Regions from separate parts of the Paenibacillus sp. Y930 genome, predicted to be linked through region 3. Evidence: predicted binding sites of a transcription regulator. Region 3 holds the regulator's gene; each other region holds the start of a gene.

Region 1 (4,350 bases), on a different contig from region 3:
TCATTGGCCATAATCGAAACATAAGCTTCAATCGCATGTGTTAGTACATCCATGCCAGTATCACCAATGACTGTAGGTGAGAGTGAAGCTGTATATTCAGAGTCGATAATCGCGACATCAGGTATCAATTCATAATCTGCTAGCGGATATTTGGAATGCCCTTTTCTAACATCGGTAATCGTAGCGAAGGAGGTTACTTCAGATCCAGTACCTGATGTTGTCGGAATAGCAACAAGCTTTGCTCGTTTACCTAGTGTTGGATATTTATATACTCGATTACGAATGTTCATAAATTTCATTTTAATCGTATCAAAGCTTGTTTCTGGACTTTCATAAAATAACCACATCGCTTTGGCAGCATCGATTGCAGAACCCCCTCCTAGTGCAATAATACAGTCTGGTTGAAAGGCATTCATCCGCTCCGTACCTTGCATCACGATATCGATCGTAGGCTCATGTTCTACTTTGGCAAAAATCTCGATTTGTACAGGTTCACTACGTTTGCGTAGGAAGTATTGAACTTTATCAACATATCCAAGCTGCTCCATACGCTGATCCGTAATGATGATAATCCGATGTATATTAGGCATTTTTGTTAAATACTGTGTCGCACCAGCTGAAAAATATAGCTTCGGTGGTATTTTGAACCATTGCATATCGACATTGCGATTAGATACATGTTTAAGATGAAGGAGCTCCATATTCATTCGCTGATGATTACTTGATGATTGGTAGCCGAATGATGCGAATGGTGACTGCTCGCGCTCTTGATTATTCATCGCCGCTTGAATGGATGGTGCATTAACTATGACACGATTACTTGATAATTGTTGGCTGAATTTCTGAATAATAGGTTCATTATGACTATGAATAATCGCCGAATGCTTCCCGTGACCTAGCGCTATAAGCTGCTGGGCGAGTGTTATAGCCATATCGGCATCTTCTACAATGTAGAGTGCAAGAATTGGACAAGCTTTTACTGCTGAGAAGGGAAAGGCTGCACCAACCTGTTCTTGTGGAACAATTAATAGCTTTGTATCCTCAGGTATATCTAGCTCAATCGCCTGGGCAATATCAAGCGCTGATTTGCCAATATAATTAGCTTTGAGATTACCTTGCTCATTGAAAATATGGTTCATTAGCGTATTGCTTTCCTCTTCATTAAGGAAGTAACAGCCTAGTACTTTCATCATTCGTACGACTTGATTATAAATTTGTTGATCGACGAGAAGTGCTTGTTCTGAAGTAAACATCATGCTATTGTCAAAATTTTTAGACAATATTAGATCTGTAATCGCCTGTTTCAAATCTGCTGTGCGCTCAATATAGCAAGGAACGTTTCCATAGGAAACACTTAATGTCGATTTCCCTAACTGCTTGGCGGTCTGCAGTAAATCGTTATCCCCATTAGAAATGACTAAGGCAACGTTTTCATGAGACATAAGCGTGAGTGTTGCTGCATGAGTAGAATGATCCACCCATTGAATACAGAAGGCGGGTGCACCGGAAAGAATAGCTGCATCTCGAACACTTTGAACGGCTTCAATGCCACAACGTGTCACTTCTTTTTGAAATACAAAGATAATTGGATTACGTGTTTTCACCGCTACTAAACATTGAAATAATGTAGTTGCAACAGGTGAAACTTCTGTAATTAACGTAACAAGGGTGCCAATTGGTTCAGCAATGACTTTGTATTGCTCATATGGATTATTTTCAATTTCTCCAACTGTTTTCATATATTTCAATTGATGATATATGCTTTCCGTGGCATTCATATTTTTTATGATTTTATCTTCGAATACACCACGTTTTGTCTCGTCCAGCTCAAGTTTTGCCAGTTCCATATGGCGACCAATGCCTGCAAGCGCCATATGCTGAACAATCTCGTCGATTTGTTCCTGGTTCATCGTACTAAATTGCTCGGCGGCTATAGCTGCACGCTCAATACTTAGCTGAATATGAAGATCATCTTTATTGAAATGTTGGAGCTTCGACTCATGTAATGCCATAGCTCATCACTCCTTAACCTGTTCATACTTTTATGACGATGATAATAAATCCATTGTAGAGTAGATAAGCGTGAAGTGATGTGCTAAATATCACAAAGTTTATGAGGGGGGGGGGGATTAATTTATAGTCTATGAGAAAATTTTTTCTTATGCAAAAAAAGAGCAGCTCCACGGATCTAAATTAAAGATTCATTGAGTACTCTTTCGTATAGAGGTAATGCAAAAGTGAGCTTTTGCATAGCCATTTATAGTCGGCATATTTCTTTCGGACAAGTAGGGCATATGGGACAACCAGCCATATCCTTCAAAGCATCAAGATTAGTTACTTTCAAGTAGCCAGTACTTTCACTGCATATGATCCCATCTCTTTTCATGGAAGCAAGCAAGCGATTAATACCTTCCCTCGTTGTTCCTACTAATTCTGCGAGCTCATTGTTCGTTAATTTTATATCAATATGAATGTGCTGATTGGCTTGCTTCTCGCCAAAGCTGTTGCATAGACGGATAAGTGTAGATGCAAGCGCACCGTTTTTTCCACCCATTAGTAGATCACGTAGCTTAGATTCTGTTTTGCGTTGGATAAGCCCCATCCACATCGCATATCGATAAGCAAAATCTCCGTATTTGACCATTAGCATTTCAAGCTGCAATCTAGGAATAATCCCTACTTCTACTTGATCTATCGTTTCGGCAGTATAACGATGGGTCGTGTCCCAAGCATCAATGTCGGCAATCATATCATCAGGTTGTAGAATAGATAGTAGAAGATCTTTGCCGTCCGAAGCAGATTTGCGCAGTTTAACGCGACCTTTTAATATCCAATACACTGCATTCGCATCATCGCCTTCCCAGAATAGGTGCGTGCCAGCAGAGTATTTTTTGGTATGCATGACTGAAGCAAGAAGGTCGAGTTGCTCATCTGTAAACACAGTGCTTAGAGAACCTGGTCTATAATTGTTACTCGGTCTTTTCGCTTTAGTTGTTTCTGTATCGTAGTAAATACTCATCTAAGCCTCATCCTTTCTGGTGCGGTTTCTATATTTATACTATACGTTGTTATGACAATACTTAATATCGGGGAATGCCCTACATCGGTTTAAGGTATCTCCCTAACATACACTTGACCTATTCGCTGGTATGATATAGAGGTAACTAGTCGGAAAGGAGCAGGTTTATGACTCCAACTCAAATTATTGTAGAAGAAAAGCTACAACAATTGTTAAAGCGTACAAAAAGCGATCTAACAGCTATTGGAGTTCTAGATCGAGCAACTAGAAAGCTCCACTGGTATCCCGTGTACGGTAGTGTAAGCAATCGCACGCAGCGAATTCGACAGCAGATCAATCTCGGTCTGACAGGCGAAGTATTACGTACAGGAAGTTTTTTACAATCCCGAGCAGCCAAGCATGAAATCTTTGACTTGGGTGAATCGATTATGCTGACAGAGAAACTGCTCCATGCAGCAGTATGGCCGATTACATTGGATCAGCATCAAATTAATGGTGCTATATTAATAGGTAAACGTTATGAAGGAAATTATGATGCTCAGCAAGTTGAAGCTGGGGCTGAAGTTGTACATGAGCTTACCGATTATTGCGCCCATTATATAGATAACAATCATTATTAAGCCTAATCCCTTACATTCCCTTCTAGAATTTTACGGAATTCGTACATTTTGCTGTAAACATTCATGTTTACCGTTATAATAAATGTAGAAAATGACGTGATGAAAGGGTTGTATAGATGATTAGGCTTCTTATATGTGATGATCACGCAGTTGTTCGATCAGGTCTATCGATGCTATTACATGGTCGTTATGACATAGAAGTTGTAGGTGAAGCTTCAGAGGGTGATGAAGCGATTGCGCTAGCGAGTAAGCATCTGCCCAATGTTGTACTAATGGATCTCAGTATGCCGCATGGCAAGGATGGAATGACGGCGTCTGCTGAGTTGAAAAAGCTGCTGCCACAAGTCAATATTCTTATACTTACGATGCACGATGATGAGCAATATTTGTTCCAAGCGATTAAGGTTGGGGCGTCCGGATATATATTGAAAAATGCACCTCATGATGAGCTTGTTGGTGCGATTCAAGCGGTTGCGAAAGGTGAAGCTTATCTTTATCCTTCTGCAACGAAGAAGTTAATGAGCGAATTTATGAATCGGAAAAGTATAGAACCAGCCGATGATACAGCTTACATGAGTCTTTCAGAACGTGAGAAGGAAGTATTGGGCTGGCTTGCCAAAGGGTATGCGAATAAAGAGATTGCCCAAAATCTATTTATAAGTGTAAAAACGGTTGAAGCTCATAAAAGTAATATTATGGATAAGCTTAGCT
Region 2 (4,350 bases), on a different contig from region 3:
TATCCAGTTATATGAAGGATATTGATGATAAATTGCTATTTGAAGGGTATAACGAGCTCTTAAATGAATCCAATAAGTGGTCATGGGCTGATCAAGATTCCTATAAAGCTGCCAATGACTTAAATCAAGCTTTTGTTAATACGGTAAGAAGTACTGGCGGGAATAATGCTCAAAGATGTTTAATTGTTAATACTTATGCGGCAAGCGCAGAGGAACAAGAAATTAAGAATTTTGTCTTACCGAAGGATAAAATAAAACATAGATTAATTGTACAAGTTCATTATTATGGTTCTAGTCAGAAAGGAATATTGGCTGTAGTAGAGCGATTGAGTAAAAGCTTTGTTAGTAAAGGAATACCTGTAATCATAGGTGAGTCCGGAATGAATCACAAAAGTTCTCAAGCAGATAGAATTAAATATGCAAAGTTTTTAGTATCTACCGCTAGAGAGAAAAATATAACGGTATTTTGGTGGGATGATGGCAATTATGCAAATAAAGCAGGAGCATTAAGTAACTATGGTTTATACGATAGATTTGCAATGAGATGGTATTATCCGAAAATTGTTAAGGCTTTGGTGAGCGCTTCACAGTAAAAGCCCTCTTTTCGAAGTTCCGGACTGACGAGAAGCTCAAATAACTTTGGGCTTCTCGTCAGTCTTTTTTTGTTCCTGAAAATCAATTTGAGTAACAAAAAGACCGCCTTATTAATAATAAGACGGTCTTCCATATAACTACTACAGCTTAGTATGAACTGCTGTACGTAGAGAGTGGATGTGAGACAGGTAACGAATGTTACTTGCTTCTTTCATCAATGTTGCAGAAATACCTTTAAGTGCAGTGTTGCTAGCACCTACAGTTGCAACTGCGTCTTTACGACCAAGTGATGCAAGAGTACCAGAGTTAACTGGGTGGAATTCATCCATAGCCTTACCATTGAAGTAAGCATAAAGATTGAAGCCTACCAACTCACCCATTTGCCAAGCATTTTGTGCAGTTGGAGCATGAGGGCGTCCGCCGTCAGCAGGGAAAGCAAGCGCAGAGTCACCAACTACGAATACATCAGCATGTGATTTGGATTGTAGGAATTCGTTAACAGCAGCTTTACCGCGGTCACATTCAAGACCAGAATCAGCTACTACTGGAAGAGCAGCTACGCCACCAGTCCATACGAATGTATTAGCTTCAATTGTTTCGCCAGTTTTAAGCTCGATTTTGTTACCAACAACGCCAGTAACAGGAACGCCAGTGATGAACTCTACACCACGAGCGGCTAAGCTTTCTGTCGCACGCTCGATCAAATGATCTGGAAGAACAGGAAGAATTTTCGGTCCTGCTTCGATCAACTTAATTTTAAGATCTTTAGCGCTTAAGCCATATTGTTTCGCGATTTTAGGGAAGTTATCCGCAATTTCACCAACAAGCTCAACACCTGTAAGACCGCCACCGCCAATAACGATTGTAGCATCAGCTTCGTTTTTAGTTTTAGCATAAGCTTTAATACGGTCTTCGATATGTTTGTAAATTTGGTTAGCGTCATTAACTGATTTCAGAACCATACTGTTTTCTTCAAGACCAGGGATACCGAAGTAACCAGTTTGGCTACCAAGACTTACTACTAGAGCATCGTAAGAAAGAGTAGTGCCATCAGCAAGTTTAATTTCTTTGTTTTCAACAGAGAAAGATTCAACTTTAGAAATTTTCAAGTTAACGTCAAGACCTTCGAAAATTTTCTTTAAAGGAATAGCAATAGCCTCTTCATTTAAAGTACCGCCAGCTAGGCGATGTAGTTCCGTAATAATTTGATGTGTTGCGAATTGGTTGATTACCGTTACTTTTGCTTGACTTTTGTCCATGTATTTGCGAACAGTTTGAGCAGTAAGTACGCCACCGTAACCTGCACCCAATATGACAATGTGTTTAGACATAGCTAGTCCTCCGTCCATTACTTTAGATTAATTCAATTATTTTATTTGGAACGTTCGTTGCTCACTTCAAGGTATGCATTAATAAAACGGAACATTTTTTGTGCTTGAGGGTCTTTAAGCATTTTCATAAGTCCGAAAATACCAATAACTTCTTGACTTGTTGCAGCGCGATCTTTAGCTTCAATCGCATTGATTGCCATTGATCTTGCGCCTTCAATAACTGGACCAACAATTTCTGTAGTCGCGCTTATGATGTCATTTTTGAAAACTTCATCAGTAGCTAAAGTTTTAGTGACATCGTAAGACTTTGTTAAGCAACTTACTAATTCGGTTAACTTTGGCAATTGTTCTACTAAAGTAGAAAGTGATGCTTGTACTTCCGGCTGCAACAATTGCTCAAGTAGAGCTTGCTGCTGTTGACTCGGAGTTACCGCTTCAGATTGCGCTTGTGTGTTTGTTTCTGACATATCCAGGTCTCCTTTGAATAGAACTACTTTTGACCGATTAATGATCGGCATGAAGCGATTCCAGATTTCTTGTTTTAATTATACTACGTGCTTGGATGAAAGTATTGTGATAAATTTCACCTAACTCGAAAGTATGTGACATGACTGCTATTTATAAGCAATCTAACAGATTCTAACTTTGCTCACACGAAATTAGCAAATGCTAAATTGCAATTGCCTATAACGAAAAATGAGTGAAAATAGAATCGAAATCCAAAAGGGCTTAAGTTGTTATTTATATTATAGCCTAATATTATGAAATCGTCTCTATACTTACACAATATTTCTCGTTATTACTTGTAATTCACGGAACTGCTCCAAATTCATCAAGAATTGAATAATCGTTTCATATTAGGAAAGGAGATGACTTTTGGCACATCCTAAGTGATGAGAAGGTCATTGTTCAAGTGAAATTATCCTGAAGTCGACGATAGTATATGCAAAATCGTTACATATTATTAACAATAAGAGTGTAAAAAGTCGCAGTTAATTAACAAATGACTATCTATGCTAAATAATCATGTGGTAAAATGTAGCAAATAAGGCTAGAGAATTAAATTCCCTTCGTTATACGTTTGTCCATTTTCATACCATATTCTTAATGTTAAACTCAAAATATGGAATGAAAACTCTTGTAGACAATGGCTGTAGCGATTGTTATACGGGGCCAAATTAAATACGGAGGGGGCTGCTCTTTGCTATGAATACACAGGAAAAGCATGTGAGGATCATAAAAAGAGTGAAATTCAGTTTTCTTTCATTTCTAAGTGTTATGATTTTATTTACGTACCTACCAATAGGCGCCAGCTCAACGGATCATTTCCCTGGTAAAGTATTTTATGTCTCAACAAGCGGTTCGAATGATAATGATGGGTCTGTCGACACACCATGGCGTACCATTCAGTATGCAGCAGATACGATGAAAGCAGGGGAAACTGTACTAGTACGTGATGGCATATATGAAGAAGCTATTACAATTACTAGCTCTGGTTCAGCAAGTGCAGGACATATTACGTTCCAGGCTTATCCTGGGGAACTACCGGTTATTGATGTATCTAACGTACCAGATATTTCACATATTGTTCAGTTCACCAATTCACATTATGTTGTGTTCGATGGTTTTGAGCTAACTGGACTAGTATCCGATAGTTCTTCGAAGTATTTGGCTGGTATAAAAGTAACAAAGAGTGGATCCAATCTTTATATTATGAATAACCATTTGCACGATATTGCAAATTATAATGTAAAAGGCAATGCAAACGGTATTATTGTATATGGTAATGGAGCTCAAGCAATAAAGAACATTACAATTTCAGGTAATAAAATTCATGACTTAATACTTGGATCAAGTGAAACAGTAACTGTTGTTGGTAATGTAGATGGATTTACGATTTCGAACAATCTTATATACAACGTGAACAATATTGGGATTGATGTAGCGGGTCATTATGGTACTTGTTCAAGTCCATGTATTGACCAAGCAAGAAATGGGGTAGTAAGCGACAATATCGTGCATAGTGTCGATACAATTACTAACCCGGCCTATCGAGGGGTCCGCGCTGCAGCAGCAATTTATGTTGATGGCGGGACAAATACAATCATCGAACGTAACGAAGTATACAATAATAATTATGGTATAGAGATTGCGAGCGAGAAATTCAATAAAACGACGAGTAACATCGTCGTAAGGAATAATTACATTTATAATAATCATCAATCAGGACTTATTATGGGCGGATCGTCTACAAAAAACGGCGCTGCATCTAATAATATTATTATGAACAATACATTCTATTTCAATAACACTCTTAAAACTGGTGATGGAGAAATTACATTCCAAAATCAAGTGACAAATAATTCTTATCACAATAACATATTTTATGCAGACTCAATGACGCCATTTTTCTATGATAATCGAA
Region 3 (4,350 bases):
TTGAGCCTGCTTAAGTTGATTTTCTAATGGTTTTTGCTGAGCTACATACTGATAAGTAAATCCACCAGTAACTACAACTATAATCGTAACTATAAATGCGATAATCATTGGCTTTAGCTTAAAATTTTGCAATTAGTCCACCTCAATTATCAATTTTTAACTACAATGAAAGTTCAAAATATGGGCTTTCAGAACCGAGAAGATGGAGCGCTACTTGAGAAAGGCGGAAGCGCAAGTGTACATTAGTAAGTACACGCGAACCGTACTTTCCAAGTTCGCTTCATATTCGACGCGAATACGCTACAACGCACTACTTCGTTATCAAAGTCCATTTTTTGAACTACCTTTATAGCAATTAGTATATCATCTTTGCTATACGAATTAATTGCATAAATAAAGGAAACGAGATCGTTATGATCTCGTTTCCTTAGGAATTGTATATTCATCTATTAAAGTTCCATCGCTCATTGCATAGAAGGCATAGATAATATAATTGCTATCATCCTCGCCATAATGAACTTCCCACGCTAGCTGATTTGCCAAATATGCTTCCTTTATCGTAACGTTTTTTGCAGTTGGCTTAGATGATTGTAGCTTTTGTAAGACAACTTCAGATGAAACAATAGCGTTCGTATTCGCTGAGGCTAATATGTTATTATCTTGCCATACCGCATACTGCTCTTGTCCATCCAATGTTTCCGCCAGCACTATCCAATACTGCTCTTCCCATATATATTTTTCAAGATAATTTTCAGTGGAAAGATCATATTGCTGAGCAAGACTTGCACGGACTTCATCTTTTTCATTCCAACGATCCATCTGGATATTACGATAAAACATAACGAGTAACACAATAATAACAATGAAAAGCAATATACTGAAAGCTATCCATTTGCGTGGCGTCATCCAAGGGGATCGTTTCTTTTCAATGGCTCTCATCTTATTTCAACAGACGCTCAAAGCTAGCTTGCGCCTCGTAGCGAACTTTCTCCTCATCCATTGTAAGTAGCTTTCTATTACTAACAACTTGCTTACCATCAATCCATACATGAGCTACATCACGACCATTAGCTGCATAGACAAGATGAGAAATAAGATCAGTACGTGGGAAGAAATGTGGTTGATCGATATTAATTGCAATAAAGTCAGCTTTTTTTCCAACTTCAAGCGTACCGATTTGCGAGTTCCAGATGGCTTCGGCACCCATTGACGTTCCAAGCTGCAGAGCTGTATAAGCAGGAACTACAGTCGGATCACCTGACACTCCTTTATGAAGCAATGCAGCAGCTCTTATTTCTTGGAATAGATCTAAGTTATTATTACTTGCAACACCATCAGTACCAAGCGAAAGCTTCACACCAGCTTTCAATAGTTCCGGTACTCTTGCTACACCACTTGCTAGCTTTAAGTTACTAATCGGATTATGAGAAATTGATGCACCTCTTGCTGCTAACAGTTCAATTTCTTCATCCGTTAGATGAACAGCATGCGCTAATAATGCTGGACGTGAGAAGAAGCCTAGCTCATCCAGATGCGCAACTGGACGTTTTCCGTACTCATCTACATTCTGCTGCACTTCAGCTTTCGTCTCTGACATATGAGTATGTAACGGCAAATTCAGATCATGTGCAGCTTGTACAATACGAGCGATATAATCTGGAGGGCAAGTATAAGGTGAATGCGGCGAAAGCATTGTAGATATTCTTCCATTACCTTGACCATTCCATTGTTTTGCAAATGAAATTGCATCTTCTAATTTGGCTGTTTGTACTTCAGGTGGACAAAGTCCGATGACTCCTCTAGTAAGAAAAGCACGAATACCTGCTTGCACCGAAGCTTCAGCGACTTGATCCATGCGATCATACATATCTACAAATGTTGTTGTACCACTTAGCAGCATTTCAGCAATCGCAAGATTACTTCCTGCCCGTGTATCTTGATCAACATATTTTTCTTCCATCGGCCACATTTTTTCTTGTAGCCACACTTGTAAGTTCAAATCATCTGAGAAACCGCGAAGTAATGTCATCGCTGCATGACCATGTGTATTCACTAAACCAGGCATGAACACTAATCCTTTACCATCTACACGCTCGGCATCTGCTATATCTACTGGTCGATCTGCACCAATATATGTGATGACATCATCTGTTACGATCATATGCCCACTTAACACTTCAGGTATTGCACCTGCCATCGTAACGAACAAACCGTTTTCAACCCATATCTTACTCATCGTCGGCCACCTCTTTATTATTCAAATAGTAAGCTAAGCTCAATAATTCCTTCGTAAAATCAGCATATTGGATCCGAACATGATCTGGCACACGTAATATTGTTGGAGCAAAATTAAGAATACCTTCGATTCTTGTTTCAGTTAATTGATTAGCAACATTTTGTGCTTCAGAAGCAGGTACAGTAATAATACCAATACGAATATTAAGTTCATCGATCGTTTTCGCTAATTCAGACATCGGCTGAACGGTTAAGTTATTAATTTTTGAACCCTCTTTATTTTCAACATTATCAAATACAGCAACAATTTGCATGTTATCATTACTGTACTTGTTATAATTACATAATGCATGCCCTAGGTTACCAGCACCGATCAAAGCTACATTAATAGTCTGATTAATTTTAAGTATATGACGTATTTTATCAATCAAGTAATCTACTTCATATCCTATTCCTTTACGTCCGAAATCACCGAAGTAAGCAAGGTCTTTTCGAATTTGTGCTGGATTGAGGTCTAATCGATTACCGAGATCTTGTGAGGAAACCGTCCCAATTTCACGACTTTTCAATTCATGAAGTACTTGCAAATAGATAGGTAATCTTCTAACAACAGCTTCAGAAATTTTTGTTTGCTTCATCCGTTCAATCCTCCTTTAACCACTCTTCCATCCGCTTGGCCATCTGACTTGTATGCATCGTCTCGATTTTCGGAGCAGGTAATGAATATAAAAAATGTTTACCATAATAAGCTTCAATTACTCTAGTATCATATATGATTACAATCCCTTTGTCAGTAGCTGTACGAACTAACCTACCAAAGCCTTGCTTAAAGCGAATGACTGCTTGCGGGATCGATAATTTCATAAATGGATTTTTCTTCTGCTTCACTAGCAATTCCGACTTCGCCTCAACAAGTGGATGATTAGGTGGTTGGAATGGCAGTCGCACAATCGCAAGACATTGCAACGCTTCTCCAGGAATATCTACGCCTTCCCAAAAGCTGCTTGTACCGAGCAACACCGATGCTTGATTTTGCAAAAATCTACGCGTTAATTTCGTGCGATTATTACTATCAACACCTTGTCCAAGCACTTGAATATTGCTACCTTGCAGCGTTGCTTTCAGCGGATCATATACTTGCTTTAACAATCGATATGAAGTGAATAAGATCAGCATTTTCCCACCGAGTGTCTGTGCACTTTCCGCTAATGAGCCTACTAATTTATCCAAATATGCCGCGTCAACATGAGCACCCTTCAAGACAGGGAAATCACGCGGGATAATAACTAAAGCCTGCTCACGATAATTAAAAGGTGAATCAAGCATGACTGCTTTTAACCGATTGGTGTTTTCATATGACGATAATCCAAGCTGCTCGGCAATATATTCAAAATTTTTCTGAATAGATAATGTAGCAGATGTCATAACGACAGTATCCTTCACTTCAAATAAATATTTTTTCAACAATCCGCTTACATCGACTGGGGCAGAATAAAGCTGTAATGATCTGAACTTATACGCTTGCGTTCCTTCCATCCAGTACACATAATCTTCCTGTTCAAGCTTCATAAACATCCGCAATTCGTCTTTGATTCTATTCAAATCACGTAATATACCATTCAAATCAATGAGAATGCTTTGCAAGCCTGTATCCTCATCAAGTCTTTCCTTCACTTCATTCGAAAGCTTTTCAATTGATTTAATAAATCGCGACAGTAATACATGGAAATTGTTTTCCACTTCCATCGCTTCGTTCCATTCATGCGGCAGCTTATGTCGATCTAATCGCAGCACCATACTTGCTGTACCAACAGATTCTACCTCATTACTTTGCATCGCATCGGAACTAACAATACTATAGAGCCATTCGAACAACTTATCCCAATGCTCTTTCATATCTTGAAGCTGTGGATAGGCACTATCGATCACTTCATTCCACGCAGCAGTATGATCGTCCCCATCCTCTTGAATACGAATACGAAGCGATGGAAGCACTCCTGTTCGCATGTCTTTATACAGCATGTTCATTGCATATATATACGAAGTATAGGTCATTTGGTTACCAAGATGTTTACCAGCAACTTCCTCAAGATGATGTGCTTCATCTAATATGAG
Region 4 (4,350 bases), on a different contig from region 3:
ATGTTGGTTTCTCGTGTGAAAGATGAGTTACAAAAAGAAGATCTTTTTAATTATCCGATTATTGTCGCGGAACGCTTAGATAGTTTAGTCGCCATTCCGCTATTTCACATGGAACGCGTCACTGGTGTACTGCTTGTAGGTTATCGTGGGAAAGAGACCATGACCAAACAAACGATTAAAGATTTATGTGGATTTTTGGACGGCCAATTTGGTGACTTCGGGATTAAGGAGCTGACATTCAATTGACCTTGTTGCCTATTAAAAATATAACAAAGCTAATGGAGAGCTTATTTCACAACAGTTCGGAAGCAATGTTTTTTTTCGATGCACAAGGAATAATGATTGGTATGAACCCTGCCGCTGAGTATATATTGGATCCCAATGTGCTTGAAAAAATACAAACGAGAGAAGACAATACATTTTGTATTGCATGTAGGGGCTACACGAGTGAAGAGGAACTTATGACTTGTATGAAATGCTACTTATCTGATCCGATGGCAGATCGTACTTCATTCCAAATATATCTCGAGACAAAAAGTAAAGAGAACGTTCCATTTTCAGCAAGTTTTCAAATCATTGATCCCGATTCAGGTACCCACGTTTTGATGCTTCGTGACTTGACCAATCAACTAGTAACGCAAGAGTCGCTTTATCGAAATAAGATGATGAAAAGTATTATTAAAGCGCAAGAGGATGAACGGAAACGTATCTCTCGTGAATTACATGATAGTGTAGCACAAGAACTATTAAGCTCGCTTGTCGATTTGCGGCTTTTAAAATATTTAGAGATTCAAGATAATGTTTTGCAAAAGATTTGTCAAACTGAAGCCTCCCTTGCTCGACTACTGGAGCAAATTCGTAATCTTTCCGTTGAGCTTCGACCAGCATCATTAGATGATTTAGGATTAGAAGCCGCATTTCGCTCACATTTTAAGTGGATTACAAAAAATTATGGTGTGCTCGTTCAATTTGTTGCAGAATTACATGGTTCACGCTACAACAATGAAATTGAAACTGTCGTGTACCGGATTTGTCAGGAAACGATTTTGAATGCATTAAAATATGCAAATGTTGATGAAATCAGTGTTCGTCTTTTTGAATCTAAGCAAAATTTAGAATTAATTGTTGCCGATCAAGGAATTGGCTTTAATATTAATATGAGAGATTCACGAGGAACGGGACTTGGCTTTTATGGTATGAGAGAACGTGCTGAACTTGTAAACGGACAGCTTACGATTGCTTCGGAGTTAGGAAAGGGGACAACGGTACATTTACATATCCCAATCCTTCAGCCTCATTCGGATCGTGAATGTTGACCTTCTGGACCGACATTGAAATGGAGGGAATACGAAGTGAAAATTGTAATCGCAGATGACCACGCTGTCGTGAGAAGCGGTTTTGCCATGATTCTTAACTATCAAAATGATATGGAGGTTGTAGCCACTGCAGCAGATGGAATTGAGGCCTATAAAATGGTAGCAAGGCATCAACCAGATATTTTGCTGATGGATTTGAGTATGCCGCCTGGAGAAAGTGGATTGATTGCTACTGCAAAAATCAACGAAGATTTCCCTAATACGAAAATAGTGATCTTAACGATGTTTGATGACGAGGAGTATTTGTTTCATGTGCTTAAAAAGGGTGCAAGAGGCTATGTATTAAAAAATTCGCCGGATGAAGAATTGGTAACAGCGATGCGGATGGTTTATCAAGGCGGTATCTATATTCATCCGAAGATGGCAAATTCGCTCGTCCGTGAATTTGTAAACAAATATCAAACAACGGATGAAAGTGATCCATTTCAAATACTGACAACGCGTGAAATTGAAATTTTGCCACTTGTTGCTAAAGGATATGGAAATAAAGAAATTGCAGAGATGCTCTTTATATCCGTAAAAACTGTGGAATCTTACAAAGCGAAATTGATGGAAAAGTTGAATTTAAAAACGCGACCTGAGCTAGTAGAATATGCATTAAAAAAGAAACTACTAGATTTTTGAACGAACTAAAAGATCGCGTAGCATTGAAAGTGAAATCATTTCAAGGAAGGGTTGGAGTTAAATGTCTGGAAATCCGTTTCAAAGCACCGTACCAGCTATGCGTATACTTGAAAATGAGCATCGTTATTTATCATATTTGATGCATGAATGGCATACGATTGTGTTGAATTTACAAAATTATAAGTATGGTATTGAGCAGGCCAGACAGGAGTTTACACGGCTGCGACAGCTCATTGATGTTTTCAAGGTTACATTCGAACAACATACTAAAAAGGAAGAACGTTTTTTCTTTCCATTACTCGGCCAGTTTATCGGTTATGAGCAAGGTCCACTCGTGTCAATCGAGCATGAGCATGGAGAAATTACGGCATATTTGGATCATTTTCTCTATCATTCAGCCGGCGAGCATAGTTATAGCTTGAGTGAAATGTCTACTATTTCGCGCGATGCCGGGGAAGCATTTGAAATTTTGACCATTCACTTTGTGAAGGAAGAATCAATACTATTTCCTATGACTGTGCAAGTCATGAACGAAGCAGATCAGCATGCATTGTCACAGCAATTACATACATTGATCATTTGACGATTAGAGGAAGTTCAAAACATTCACTTGTGATCACGATGATTAGGCTAACGTAGCGTAATCGACATCGAATATAAAGCGAACTTGGGAAGTACGGTTCGCGTGTACCAACTACGTACACTTGCGCTTCCGCCTTCCTCAAGTAGCGCTTCATCTTCTCGGTGCTGACAAGCGAATGTTTTGAACCTTATTGGAATAGGAAGTTCAAAACATTCACTTGTGATTACAATCACAACCCGGACTATATATCTTCGTTACAATGTAATTAGTGACCAGAAGGAGGAATAAAGCATGATCCAAATTACACTAGAGACCCAAGTTTCAGATATCGCAACAGCATTACCTAAAAGTACGGATTTGTTTAGAAATTTACGTATTGACTTTTGCTGTGGTGGGAAAGTATCTTTGCAGAAAGCGGCAGAAGCTCGTAATCTTGATCCGGCGGAAGTACTCGATCTAATTAAAGAGGTAGAGGAGAAGAGTGAACGTCGCGAAAGTATGGCGCCTGCTTCATTCGGAGAAAAGACGTTAATTGCTTATATTCAAGAAAAGTATCATGAAGAGTTAGAAAGAGAATTACCAGCACTTACACCATATATAACAAAAGTTGCTCGCGTTCATGGAGATGGCCATCCGCATTTACTACGTGTCCAAGAAATATTCAAAAAATTACGCGATGAACTGCTTGAACATACAGCGGATGAGGATGAAAATGTGTTTCCGCTTATTCTAGAATTTTTGAAGAATCCGTCGGCAGTGTTGAAAGAACAAGTAAGACCACATATTTTTGAACTAGAGGAAGAACATGAAAATGCAGGGCGATTATTAAATGAACTTCGTGACATTACCAATAATTTCACACCTCCTGATGAGGCGTGTGGGACATACCGAACAGTATATGCACGTTTGGAACAACTTGAAAAAGATACATTTGAACATGTCCATCTCGAAAATAATGTGCTATTTGAACGTGTACGCGCAAATATGTGATAAGTTTTGTGTTTTGAACAAAAGTCCCGGGCTGGCTCCATTTTGAGCAGTCCGGGACTTTTTGATTGCAAAAAAACAATGTTAAGCTGCTTATTTAGAAGTATAGGGAATTTACGGTCATGAACAGGGGAGTCCCCCTATTAAAATTGGTCGAAAAGATGCGATATAGTATAGATATGGGAAGGGGAACCCAGCTTTATTCATTCACTAACCAAGAAAAGGTGATGTGTTTGATTAGAAAAGTACAATTGCCATTACAGACTTTGAATCTAGTCGTTGGCTTTGCAGTTTGGGTTATTATTTCTTCTTTATTGCCATTTATGAGTGAGGATATTGATATACCTGTCAGCCAAATTGCAATTATTACGGCGCTGCCTGTTGTTTTAGGTTCAATATTGCGAATTCCTTTTGGCTACTATGCGAATATCATCGGGGCTCGACTCGTTTTTCTAATAAGTTTTATAGCGTTGCTCTTTCCTGTTTATTATATTAGTGAAGCTTCTACTACGACAGATTTAATTATTGGAGGCCTCTTTCTTGGTATCGGCGGCTCTATTTTTTCTGTTGGTGTCACTTCATTGCCGAAATATTATCCGAAAGAACGCCACGGTTTAGTCAATGGTATTTATGGATTAGGCAATTTGGGTACGGCAGTGACAACGTTCTCAGCACCGTTAGTAGCGACTGCGTTAGGCTGGTCGGTAGCTGTAAAATTATATTTAATTATATTGCTTGTATTTGCTGCATTGAATTTTATATGGGGGGATCGCAAAGAAG

Evidence for each region. The regulator Rex, encoded in region 3, represses fermentation and respiration genes when NADH is low (regulators of the CRP and FNR family bind a similar motif). The targets are predictions, from matches to a motif close to TTGTGAAATATTTCACAA.
Region 1: a site for Rex is predicted at 2,091-2,108, ahead of adhE (bifunctional acetaldehyde-CoA/alcohol dehydrogenase). Genes of this name have one in related genera too.
Region 2: a site for Rex is predicted at 2,497-2,514, ahead of AC1TO5_RS11955 (helical membrane plugin domain-containing protein). Genes of this name have one in related genera too.
Region 4: a site for Rex is predicted at 2,801-2,818, ahead of ric (iron-sulfur cluster repair di-iron protein). Genes of this name have one in related genera too.

Annotation. Positions count from the first base shown of each region.
Region 1 is NZ_JBXCIX010000002.1:833,210-837,559, forward strand. It holds gene adhE (bifunctional acetaldehyde-CoA/alcohol dehydrogenase) at 1-2,012, opposite strand, end outside; gene AC1TO5_RS09020 (Crp/Fnr family transcriptional regulator) at 2,258-3,019, opposite strand; gene AC1TO5_RS09025 (GAF domain-containing protein) at 3,187-3,639, shown strand; gene AC1TO5_RS09030 (response regulator transcription factor) at 3,756-4,350, shown strand, end outside.
Region 2 is NZ_JBXCIX010000003.1:687,889-692,238, reverse strand. It holds gene AC1TO5_RS11965 (glycoside hydrolase family 5 protein) at 1-593, shown strand, start outside; gene AC1TO5_RS11960 (NAD(P)/FAD-dependent oxidoreductase) at 735-1,925, opposite strand; gene AC1TO5_RS11955 (helical membrane plugin domain-containing protein) at 1,967-2,392, opposite strand; gene AC1TO5_RS11950 (choice-of-anchor Q domain-containing protein) at 3,132-4,350, shown strand, end outside.
Region 3 is NZ_JBXCIX010000004.1:500,353-504,702, reverse strand. It holds gene AC1TO5_RS14735 (hypothetical protein) at 1-132, opposite strand, end outside; gene AC1TO5_RS14730 (hypothetical protein) at 412-939, opposite strand; gene AC1TO5_RS14725 (amidohydrolase) at 941-2,236, opposite strand; gene AC1TO5_RS14720 (redox-sensing transcriptional repressor Rex) at 2,229-2,873, opposite strand; gene dinG (ATP-dependent DNA helicase DinG) at 2,878-4,350, opposite strand, start outside.
Region 4 is NZ_JBXCIX010000001.1:1,140,139-1,144,488, reverse strand. It holds gene AC1TO5_RS05440 (GAF domain-containing protein) at 1-246, shown strand, start outside; gene AC1TO5_RS05435 (sensor histidine kinase) at 279-1,316, shown strand; gene AC1TO5_RS05430 (response regulator transcription factor) at 1,353-2,000, shown strand; gene AC1TO5_RS05425 (hemerythrin domain-containing protein) at 2,062-2,583, shown strand; gene ric (iron-sulfur cluster repair di-iron protein) at 2,875-3,573, shown strand; gene AC1TO5_RS05415 (nitrate/nitrite transporter) at 3,804-4,350, shown strand, end outside.